One region of the Actinacidiphila sp. bgisy144 genome, then DNA from elsewhere that is predicted to be linked to it. Evidence: riboswitches for the same ligand, from Rfam matches in the RefSeq annotation. Region 1 holds a riboswitch; the other holds the start of a gene.
What was found. Region 1 has a riboswitch for cyclic di-AMP ahead of AC3EVP_RS01545 (C40 family peptidase). Riboswitches for the same ligand answer to the same signal wherever they lie in the genome.
Positions count from the first base shown of each region.

Region 1 (5,435 bases):
CCGGAAGGCCGCCATCCAGTCGCCCCAACTCGCCTCCAGGGCTTGCATCGGTGGTTCTCCCGTCGGGTCGGCTCATCGGGCGAACGTAGACACTACGCCGGTGGGCCGCGGCGCCGGCCTGAATGCCCGAACCGTGACCTTCTCCGGGCGCCCGATGCGGCGGTCGGTCCCGTTATGCCGGGGCCGCGGTGGAGACCACGTCGGCGACCACGCAGCTGACGTTGTCCGGGCCGCCCGCGGCGTTGGCCAGCGCGATCAGTGCGGCCGTGGCGGCATCGGGTGCGGCCTCGGTGGTGAGCACCCGGCGGATCTCCTCCGCGGAGGCGGCCGCGGGCAGCCCGTCGGAGCACAGCAGGTAGCGGTCGCCGGGTTGCGGCTCGTGCAGCTTCAGGTCGGCGGAGGGCGCCGGGCTGCCGGACAGCAGGGCGCGCAGCAGCAGGGCGCGGTCGGGGTGGGAGGCGGCCTCGGCCTCGGTGAGGCGGCCGTCGTCGACCATGGACTGCACGAGCGTGTGGTCGTGGGTGATCAGGAACAGCTCGCCGTCGCGCAGCAGGTACGCGCGGCTGTCGCCGATGTGCACCAGGGCGAGGTGGGTGCCGGTCCACAGCATGGCGGTCAGGGTGGTGCCGTCGGGGATCGCGCCCTCCTCGCGCGGCCCGGTGCCGGTGCTGGTGCCGCCCCCGGTGCTGGCGTCGACCGCGCGGGCCGCGGCCTCCACCGCGTCCTGGAGGACGTTGAGCAGGTTGCCCGGCGGGAGCGCCCCGGCCGTCTCGAGGCCGGTGAGCGCCTCGATCGCGGCGGCGCTGGCCGGGGCGCCGGCCGGCCCGAAGCCGTCGGCGACCGCGAGCAGCCGGTCGCCGGCGTGGACCGCGTCCTGGTTTCCCGGCCGGACCAGGCCCGCGTCCGAGCGGGCGGCGTAGCGGAGGGTGAGTGTGCCGTGGGACATGGGTGGTTCCTCTCCTGACGTGGTGGGACCGGCGGTGCTGCCCGGCCCCCCGGGTGCGCGGTTCAGGTGCGCGAGCACGAACGCGGTGAGGTCGCGCCGCGCGGCCGTCTCCGCCTCCACCTGCGCCCAGTACCCGCGCACCTCCTGCGCGGCCGCCGCGTTCGTGGCGCACGCGCAGACCCGCCGGATGCGGGCCAGCGGCATGCCGATCCGCCGCAACCACGCCACCAGCCGGGCCCGTTCGAGCTGCTCGGGCGCGTAGAACCGGTATCCGGTGGCGGGGTCCACCCGGGCCGGGGTGAGCAGCCCGAGGTCGTCGTACAGCCGCAGGGCCTTCGCCGACAGCCGGGCCGCCGCGGCGAACGCCCCGATGGTCAGCAGCGGCGCTCCGCTCGTGGTCATACGGTTCTCCTTCCAGTCACCGCGCGGGGCGGGACCGGGCCGGGGACAGGGCCGCGGGTCGGCGGGGGTGGCCCGGTGGGGCCGGTGCGACCACAATGGGGGCTGTCCCAAGGGCAAGGTCAAGCAGGGGGCTTCGTCATGACCGCACACCGGATCGCGCCGGCGGAAGCCGCCTTCTACACCGCGCAGAGCGTCTTCTCCGACCCGGGCGAACTCGTCGGCTGGTACGCCGACCTGCCCCGGGACGTCGGCGAACTCGCCCGGGTGGTGCGGGAGGTGATGGTCCACCGCGTGGAGGGCGGCCAGTTCGGGGTGCCGATCGCCGAGGACCGGATGCGGGACGACGCGGAGACCCGCTACGTGGACGACATCCTGCGGCTGGTGGTCAGCCGGGACGGAGCGCCGCTGCGCAAGGGGCGCGACCTGGCCGACCGGTTCGTGGGGATCTGCCGGGACTTCACGCTGCTGCACGTGTCGCTGCTGCGCCACGTCGGCATCCCGGCGCGGCTGCGCTCCGGGTTCGCCGACTACTTCGGCACCGACGGCTTCCACTTCGACCACGTCGTCACCGAGTACTGGGACGACGAGCGCGGCTGGCTGCTGGCCGACGCGCAGATCGCCGACCCCGCGTGGTACCCGATGCCGTTCGAGGCGACCGACGTGCCGCGGGACCGCTTCCTCGTCGCGGGCGAGGCGTGGCGGCAGATCCGCGCCGGGACCGCGGACCCGCTGTCCTTCGGGCTCCACCTGCCGCAGGGGCCGATGGTGGGGGAGCGGTTCGTGGCGGGCGACATCCGGCTCGACCTGGCCGCCCTCAACAAGGTGGAGACCCTGCTGTGGGACGTGTGGGGCCCCGGCTCCGAGGCCGACCCGGAGTGCGCCGGCGGCACCGGACTGCCCGCCGGGCTCCGCGACCTGTACGACATCGCGGCCCGCGTCACCAGCGGCGAGGTGTCCTTCGCCGAGGTCCGCGCGCTCTTCGCCGACCACGACGGCCTGCGCACCCCGGCGACCGTGCTGTCCCTGGCCCCCTTCAACGGCCCCAGCCGGGTCACCCTGCGCTGAGCCGGACCACCCCCTGCGTCGAGCCGAGCCGAGCCGAGCCGCGCCGGGCCGGGCGCCGCCGCTCCTTCGTCGAGGAGGCCCGGCAGCACCGCGCACGGGGGGACGCGGCGCCGCCGGGCTCGGCGGAGGTGGCCGCGCCGCGGGCGGACCGACGGCGATGGGAACCGACCACCTGCCGACGACGCTAAGCCTTCACCCGGCCCCGCCCCGCCCCGCTGTCCGGGACTGCCCGCAATTCGTCGCGGCCGACCGGATGCGGCACGGTTCCGGCAGGCGCGCTGCCCGCATCCCGGCGCCCGGCGACCGAACCCCGCCATCGGGCACCCCGCCCGCCGCCGGCTGCTATGCGCGCCGTAGGGTCCGGCGCATGGACACCCTCATCAATGTCTTCGTCGGGCTGCACATCATCGGCATCGCGGCGCTGCTGGGCGGCTTCCTCACCCAACTCAAGGTGCTGGGCCCCGGCCGCGCCGAGCCGCGCTTCGTGCCCGGCATGCTCTACGGCGCGTGCACGATGCTGGTGACCGGCGTCGCCCTGGTCGGTCTGGCGCACGCCGACGACCGGCACATCAGCAACGTCAAGATCGGCGTCAAGCTGGCCGTGCTGCTGGTGATCCTCGCGCTGGTCTACGTCAAGCGCGACGACGAGAAGGTGGAGACGGCCCTGTTCGGCGCGGTCGGCGGCCTGACCGTCGTCAACATCTTCATCGCGGTGCTCTGGACCTGAGCACCGCGACGAAGACGGGGATGAACGGGCTCCGGGCGCGTCAGACGATGCGGCGGGCCGTGGCGAACGGCATCCAGCTCAGCGGGGCGACCTCGACCGTGGCGCCCGTGTGCGGGGCGTGCACGATGTTGCCGTTGCCGATGTAGATCCCGACGTGGCTGAGGCCGGAGTAGAAGAACACCAGGTCGCCCGGGCGCAGATCGGCCTCGGAGACCGCGGTGCCCTGCTTGGCCTGGTCCCAGGTGGTGCGCCCGAGGCTGATCCCGGCGGCCTTGTAGGCGGCCTGGGTCAGGCCCGAGCAGTCGTACGAACCGGGGCCGGTGGCCCCGTAGACGTACGGCTTGCCCTGCTGCGCCAGCGCGAACTGGATCGCGGTGGCGGCGCGGCCGGTCGCGGTGCCGGTGTACGTGGGGGTGGTGCTGGAGGACGACGAGGAGGAGGACGACGACGAGGAGGAAGTCGTCGTCTTCGGCTGCTGGAGCGCGGCGAGCTTCTTCTTCTGCTCCGCGGTGAGGCTGTTGAGCAGCTTCTGCGCGGCGGCCAGCTTCGTCTGCACGCTCTTCTTCTGCGTGGCGAGCGTGGTCTGCGAGGACGTCAGCTTCTTCAGGCTCGCGGTGGCCTGGGCGCGCTGGACCGACGCCTGCTCCTGCTGGATCTTGAACTTCTGGAGCGCCTGCTCCTGCGTGGCGGTCAGCCGGTCCAGCAGGTGGTTCTGCGACAGGAAGCTCTCCGGGTCGTCGGAGAAGAGCAGCTGCGTGGTGGCACCGAAGCCGCCGGTGCGGTACTGCTCGGCGGCGAACTGCCCCAGCACGCGCCGGGACTCGTTCATCTGCTCGGTCTTGTCGGCGACCTGGGCCAGCAGTTGGTTGGTCTTGGCGCGCTGGGTCGCCGTCTGCTCCTTGGCCTGGTCGTACTTCTGCGTGGCGACCTCGGCCTGCTGGTTGAGCGTGTCGACCTGCTTCTTGACCTGGCTGATCGACGGCTGCGAGGGCTTCGCGGGGGCCGCGCTCGCCGTCTCGCTCAGGAGGGTGACCGATGCGATGGCCGCGGTGGTGAGACCGACGGCGGCCCGGGTGCCGGTCGACGCGAGGAGCGGGGTACGCGGCTTGCGGTGCGACGCCAAGGAGGCGACTCCTTCCGTGGACCGCCGACCGGGTTAGCTGACGGGTTCGGGCGGGGAAGGTCGCCCTACGGTGCGGACGCGGGTCGCGTCTGCCCCGATTCACCCCAAAGTGCTCTGGGTCCCCGGTTCCGGCGCCGGCCGGATTAGGCGGAGGTGATGCGCTGCCGGACCTTCGCCGACGGGAGGCGGACCACCTAGCGGGTTACCGTAGTCAACTTCAGCGGATCTCGGGGAGTTTGGATCGCAATGTGACCGAAATCGCTCTGTGACCTTGGGTTTTGCGGACTTGCTGATCGGACATCCGGGTCATGCGGTGGCGACCCGGACGAGACGGCCGACGCGCCCCTATTACGGGCGGACGGCCGCATAGAAGGTCATCTCGGTGATGGGCGCGATCTTCACCACGGTGCCGGTGTGCGGGGCGTGGATCATCTCGCCGCCGCCGATGTAGAGCCCGACGTGCTCGTCGTCGTCGAAGAAGACCAGGTCGCCGGGTTGGAGGTCGGACTCCGAGACCCGGGTGCCCACGTTCACCTGGTCGTAGGTGGTGCGCGGCAGGGTGACGCCCGCGGCCTTGTAGGCGGCCTGGGTCAACCCCGAGCAGTCGTACGAGTCCGGGCCGGTGGCGCCCCACACGTACGGCTTGCCGAGCTGCTTGCGGGCGAAGGCGATGGCCTGCTCGGCGGCCGTCGAGGAGGACGTGGACGTGGACGTGGTGGCGGACGCGGTGGCGGCGGCCTTCGCGGCCTGCGCCTGCTTCGCCTTCTCCTGGGCGGCGATCTGCTCCGCCTTCTTCTTCGCCTCGGCCTCCTGCTTCGCCTGGAGCTCCGCCAGCCGCTTCTTCTCCTGCGCGGTGAGGCTGTTGAGCAGCTTCTGCGCCGCGCCGAGCTTCGTCTGCACCTCCTGCTTGGCGGACTTCAGCTCGCTCTGCTTGGCCGTCAGCGTGGCCAGGCTCTTGGCCGCCTCGACCCGCTGCTGGGTGACGGCGACCTGCTGGGTCTGGTAGGAGACGACCGCGGCCCGCTCGCGCTTGCCCATCACGTCCGTGAGGTGGATCTCGGCGGCGAGGTCCTGCGGGTTGTCCGACAGCAGGTAGCGGCTGGTGCTCATGTCGCCGCCGCTGCGGTACTGCGCCGCCGCGAACTCGCCCAGCACGCGCCGCGAGTCGTTGA
Region 1 is NZ_JBYIRM010000001.1:331,942-337,376, reverse strand. It holds gene AC3EVP_RS01565 (hypothetical protein) at 1-48, opposite strand, end outside; gene AC3EVP_RS01560 (MerR family transcriptional regulator) at 173-1,348, opposite strand; gene AC3EVP_RS01555 (transglutaminase-like domain-containing protein) at 1,487-2,413, shown strand; gene AC3EVP_RS01550 (hypothetical protein) at 2,781-3,140, shown strand; gene AC3EVP_RS01545 (C40 family peptidase) at 3,181-4,263, opposite strand; cyclic di-AMP (ydaO/yuaA leader) riboswitch at 4,271-4,423, opposite strand; gene AC3EVP_RS01540 (C40 family peptidase) at 4,612-5,435, opposite strand, start outside.

Region 2 (5,435 bases), on a different contig from region 1:
ACGCGGTGTTCTCCGTCGACGGCGACGCGGCCCCGCTGGCCGAACTCGCCGCGGCCTGCCGGGCGTACGGCGCGGCGCTGCTGCTCGACGACGCCCACGGCCTGGGCGTCATGGGCGAGGGCGGCCGCGGCAGCGCGCACCGGGCCGGACTCGCCGGCGCGCCCGACGTGGTGTGCACCGCGACCCTGTCGAAGTCCTTCGGCGCCCAGGGCGGGGTGGTGCTCGGCCCGGCCGCGGTGATCGAGCACCTCGTCAACGCGGCGCGGACGTTCATCTTCGACACCGGTCTGGCGCCGGCCGCCGCGGGCGCCGCGCTGGCGGCGCTGCGGCTGCTGCGCCGCGAGCCCGAACGGGCCGGCCGGGCCCGGCAGGTGGCCCGGGACTTCCACCGGCTGCTCACCGCGCGCGGTCTGGAGGCCACCGCGCCCGACGCGTGCGTGGTCTCCGTGCGCGCGCCTTCGCCCGACAGCGCGTTGGCGTGGGCGGCGCGCTGCCGGGACGAGGGCCTGGCGGTCGGCTGCTTCCGCCCGCCGTCCGTGCCGGACGGGGTCTCCCGGCTGCGGCTGACCGCGCGCTGCGACCTGACCGGCCCGCAGGTACAGCACGCGGTCGAGGTCATCGCCCGGACCGCTCCGCGCTGAGCAGGCTCCCCGCCGCCAGGTCGCGGACGAAGTCGCGCCACGCCTGCGGGGCGAAGAGCAGCGCCGGGCCGGCGACGTCCTTGGAGTCGCGGACGGCGGTCACCCCCGAGGGCAGTCGGGCGGCCTCGACGCAGTTGTTCGCCGCGGTGCTGTGGCTGCTGCGGCGCCAACGGGCGCCGGCCAGCGTCTGGCTGGAGGAAATGAAACGGGGCAGCGTGGTCATGAGAACTCCTTATGGATGCGGTTGATCATCTCAGCCGAATCCTCCTTGTGCAGAGAACGGCCACTCAATCGGGCGAACGCTGCTCCGTACGCCGCGATGTCCTCTTTCCGATCGACGTAGAGACTACTCGTCAAATGGTCGACAACAACCACGTCCAGATCGGCAATGCGCGGATATGAGAAGATGACGAAAGAATTTGTCACACCCTGGTGTCCGCCCGCGGTGAACGGGAGGATCTGAAGCCGCACCTGCGGCAGCTCCATCGCCTCGTGCAGCCGCAGCAGTTGCCCGGCCATCACCTCCGGGCCGCCCACCTCGCGGCGCAGCACCGACTCGTCGAGCACCGCCCACAGCTCCAGCGGCCGGTCCTGGCGCAGGACGGCCTGTCTGGCTATCCGTACGTCGACGAGCGCGTCCACCTCGCGTTCGCTCAGGTGCGGCATCACGTCTCGGGTCAGCGCGCGGGCGTAAGCGGGGGTCTGGAGCAGGCCCGGCACCACGCTGTTCTCCATCGAGCGGGCCCGGCACGCGCCGGTCTCCAGGGTGATGAAGTCCCGGTACTCCGTGGGCAGGACGTCGCGGAAGTCGTGCCACCAGCCGCGCTGGTAGCCGCGGCCGGCCAGGGTCCCCAGCAGGTCGCGCAGGTCGCGGTCGTGCACCGCGTACACGTCCAGCAGCACCTGGACGTCCTCGGGGCGGACGCTGCTCCGGCCGGTCTCGATCCGGCTGACCTTGGACTGGTGCCAGCCGGCGAGCCGGGCGGCCTCCTCGCTGGTCAGACCGGTCAGATCGCGCAGTCGGCGCAGCTCCTCGCCGAGCCGGCGCCGGCGTACGGCCGGGACTCGTTCCATGTGTTTCGCGCCTCCTGGGCTGAAGTCGTGCGGTCGTCGGTGGCCATCGTGCACGCGTGCCGTGCGTCGCGAACAGCGCGATACGACAGTGTGCCGACCAAATGCGTTCTCACGTAGCAGAGTTCACCGTTTTGAGCGACAGATATATGCATTAGGTGCTCGCGGCCTCGTATTGGCGGCACGATGGATGACACTCTGGCGCGAATCAGCCGCATCCGGACCTGGCCGTACGAATCCCGTGCGGACCGGTGCCCGGACCCGGCGGGAAAGGGAACAGCGTCACCATGGCTGACCTTCAGGAAGCATCCGTCACCCTGCCGAGTGACCCCGCGTCGGTCGCTGCGGCCCGGGCCTACGTGTGCGCACGGCTCGCCGAGTGGGGGCTGCCGCCCGACGCGCCGACCCTGGACTCCGTACGGCTGGCCGTCTCCGAACTCGCCACCAACGCGGTGCTGCACACCTCGGGCCTTTCGCCCAACTTCACGGTGGACATCCGGCTGGAGTGCGGCGAGCACTTGCACGTCGGGGTCACCGACTCCCACCCGCGCTGGCCGCAGCGCCTGCCCGGCGCCGTCCAGCAGGACAACGGCCGCGGCATGGCCATCGTCCGCCACCTCATCGCCGAGTCCGGCGGCCGCCTGCGCATCACCCCCACCTGCGACGGCGGCAAAACCGTCTGGTTCACCCTCCCCTGGTCCGTCCGCGTCCCCTGACCCCGCCCCTCACCCAGCGGCCGGCCGCTCGCGGGGCAGCAGCAGCGCCTCGGCGCCGACCGGGGCGAACCCCGCGGCCAGATGGGCCCGCAGGCTCGCCGCGTTACCGGGCGCGATCTGCGCCCACACCGGCCCGCCGGCCGGCACCAGATGGCGCGCGGCCAGCGCCAGCGCCCGCCCCAACCCCCGCCCCCGCCCGCCCGGTTCGACCTCCACAGCCGACTCCCACCCCGAGGTCCCCGCGGTAGCCGCCCGCCGGGGCGCCGGCGGGCACGGCCGCGTCGGCGAAGACCACGGTGTGCGCGGTGAACGCGATGACTCCGGCGTCCCGGGGTGAGGGCTGCGGCCAGAACGCCACGATGCCGTCCGGCGGCGGGAAGCGGCCCTGCGCGGCATCCGCGAGCAGGCGGGCGAGTTCGGCGGGGCGGGGCATCCGCGCATTGTCCCAGCGGGGCGGCACGTCGGGTTGAGGGGGCGTCAACTTCGGGGGGTGGGGGCGCGCCTACGAACGGGTGAGGGTCGGACGGGGGCGGGGGTCGGGGCGGCAGGCTACGGGCATGATCATGAACCGAGTCCGGTCGCTCGCCGCGGCCGGCGCGTTGACCCTGACCGCGGTGCTCGCCACGCAGACCTCCTCGGGGGCGGCGACGGCCGCGCCGAGCGCGGCGCCCGAAGCACCCGCGGCCGCGGCGGAGCTGTGCCCGGTCGTCCACGACCCGCTCTACGCCGCGGCCGACCGCAGCGTGGACGTGCACCGCATCGTGCCCGACCCGCCGGCGTACCGCACCAGCTGCGGGGAGCTGTACCGCGCCGACGGGCGCGCGCCGGCCGTCGTCTTCCACGACGGCTTCCACCCGAAGGCCCCGCAGGACGGGCAGTACGACCTGGCCGCCTACGTCGAGGTCAACCAGCCCTCGCCGTTCGTCAGCACCAGCTACGACCACGACCTGTACAAGCAGTGGAAGTCGGCCTACAACTACTACGTCGACGCGCCCGGCGGGATCGACGTCAACGCCACGATCGGCGACACCCACAAGTGGGCCGGCCAGCACGAAGTGGCCTTCGCCGGCGGCATCGACCGCCGCTTCATCGTGGGTGCCTGCCCGGTGGACAAGGCGACCAAGAGCGAGATCCTCGCCGACTGCGTCCGCAACCCGTACTACGTGCCCTGGCGGCTGGTCCCCGCGCCCGAGCCGCAGGGCCCGGAGCTGGTCCCGGTGGGCTGAGCCGGGCGCTGCCCCCCGGCCCGTACTACCGCCCCGTCCGTACCGCCCCGCCGGGCTGGTACGGGCGGGGCGGGTCACGTGACGCGGCCGTACCAGACGGCCCGGGACCAGATGTGCTCCAGGCGGACGCTGGCGCCGGTCTTGGGTGCGTGCCAGATGTTCCCGGCGCCGGCGTAGATACCGACGTGGTAGACGGACGCCCCCGAGCTGCCGGTGTGGAAGAAGACGAGGTCGCCGGCGCGGCGGGAGTGCGCCGCGATGTGGGTGGTGCGGTTGTACTGCGCCGCGGCGGTGCGCGGCAGCTTCTTGCCGGCGCGCTTGAAGGAGTACTGCGTCAGCCCCGAGCAGTCGAAGCGGTAGGGCCCGGTGGCGCCCCACTGGTAGGGCGCGCCCTTCTTCGAGGCGGCGATGCTGAGCGCTTTCGCGGCCAGCGTGGCGGCGTCCGCGCGCTGGGCGGTGCCCGGCAGGAGCGCGGGGACGGAGACGGCGGCCGCGGTGAGCAGGGAGGCGGCGCCGAGCCGGGAGAGCCGGGAAGCGGCCGGCCGGAAGCAGCTGCGGTTGGGCGTACACATGCGCAACCCTTCGTCATCAGCCTGCGAAGGATGACCTGTCGGGTTCGGGCTGGCGAAGATGCCCGGCCGCATGCGGCGGCTTCACCCCAAGGCCGGCTGCGCGACCACCGGGAAGGGCGGGCGCGAAGCGGCCGTCGTGCTGGGTCCTCCGCTCCTGCCGTTGCACTCGTGTCGACCTGGCATCCGCGCGTCGGCAGGACTGGGCATCCGCACGGACCGCCCCGCCACGGCGGCGGGGGCTTGTCGTCACCACGGATCGTTACGCATACGACACGGCCGCGCCGGGACAGAAACGCAGAGTGTGACATTCGTCACTGTGCGTACATGCGGGTGAAGCGGGCCGCCCCGGCGCCGTCCGCGCCCCGGCGCCGTACCGGCTGAACTGGGCGGACCGTGCCGCGCGCCGGGGTGGTCCAGCCGACACGCGCAATCGCGCGGCCTTCTGCCAGGGCGGTTCCCGCTACGCCGACGGGTGGACGGGGCGAAGCCGCCGTGTCGGGCAACCCGGTGACAGGCCGTGAGGTGCGCACCGCCCGCTCAGGGGCGGACGGGACCGTCCGGGCCGCCCGGATCGGCGGCGGGGGCCGCGGCGACCGTGACCCGCGCGGCCCGCCGCTCCCCGTCCAGCACCCGCAGCGCCCGCCCGAGCGTGGCGTGGTGCAGTGCGGTCTCACCGCGCAGGTGCATCACCGTGAGCGCGTCGCGCAGCGCCACCGCCCGCCCGACGAGCGCCTGCGCGGCCCGCAGCGCGGTGTACGTGTCGGTGGTGCGCGAGGGGTTGATCCGGCCCAGCAGGTCGACCAGTTCGAGGTAGCAGTCGACGAGTTCGCCCTCGGAGCGGGTGAGGGCGGGCAGCGGCGGAGGTTCGGGCGACACGGCGGCCTACCGCGCCCCGGTGCCGCGCGCGCCGCCCGCGCCCGGGCCCGTACCGGTCTTGCGGCTGGTGGTGACCACGTCCACCAGCCCGTACGCCACCGCCGCCGGCGCGTCGAAGATCGTGTCGCGCTCCAGGTCCGCTGCCACCTTCTCGGCCGGCTGCCCGGTGTGCCGCACCAGCAGCGCCTCCAGCCGCTCCCGGGTGCGCAGCAGCTCCTTCGCCTGGATCTCCAGGTCCGAGACGTCGCCCTGCACCACGTCGCCCAGGGACGGCTGGTGGATGAGGACCCGGGCGCCCGGTGTGATCATCCGCTTGCCGGGGGCGCCCGCCGC
Region 2 is NZ_JBYIRM010000012.1:152,276-157,710, reverse strand. It holds gene AC3EVP_RS16505 (8-amino-7-oxononanoate synthase) at 1-641, shown strand, start outside; gene AC3EVP_RS16500 (DUF397 domain-containing protein) at 616-864, opposite strand; gene AC3EVP_RS16495 (helix-turn-helix domain-containing protein) at 861-1,715, opposite strand; gene AC3EVP_RS16490 (ATP-binding protein) at 2,000-2,428, shown strand; partial or broken gene AC3EVP_RS16485 (hypothetical protein) at 2,438-2,861, opposite strand; gene AC3EVP_RS16480 (ADP-ribosyltransferase) at 2,986-3,654, shown strand; gene AC3EVP_RS16475 (C40 family peptidase) at 3,729-4,226, opposite strand; cyclic di-AMP (ydaO/yuaA leader) riboswitch at 4,230-4,418, opposite strand; gene AC3EVP_RS16470 (hypothetical protein) at 4,764-5,102, opposite strand; gene AC3EVP_RS16465 (ATP-dependent Clp protease proteolytic subunit) at 5,109-5,435, opposite strand, start outside.
Region 2: it holds a riboswitch for cyclic di-AMP, as region 1 does, so the genes downstream of both, AC3EVP_RS16475 (C40 family peptidase) here and AC3EVP_RS01545 (C40 family peptidase) in region 1, are expected to answer to the same signal.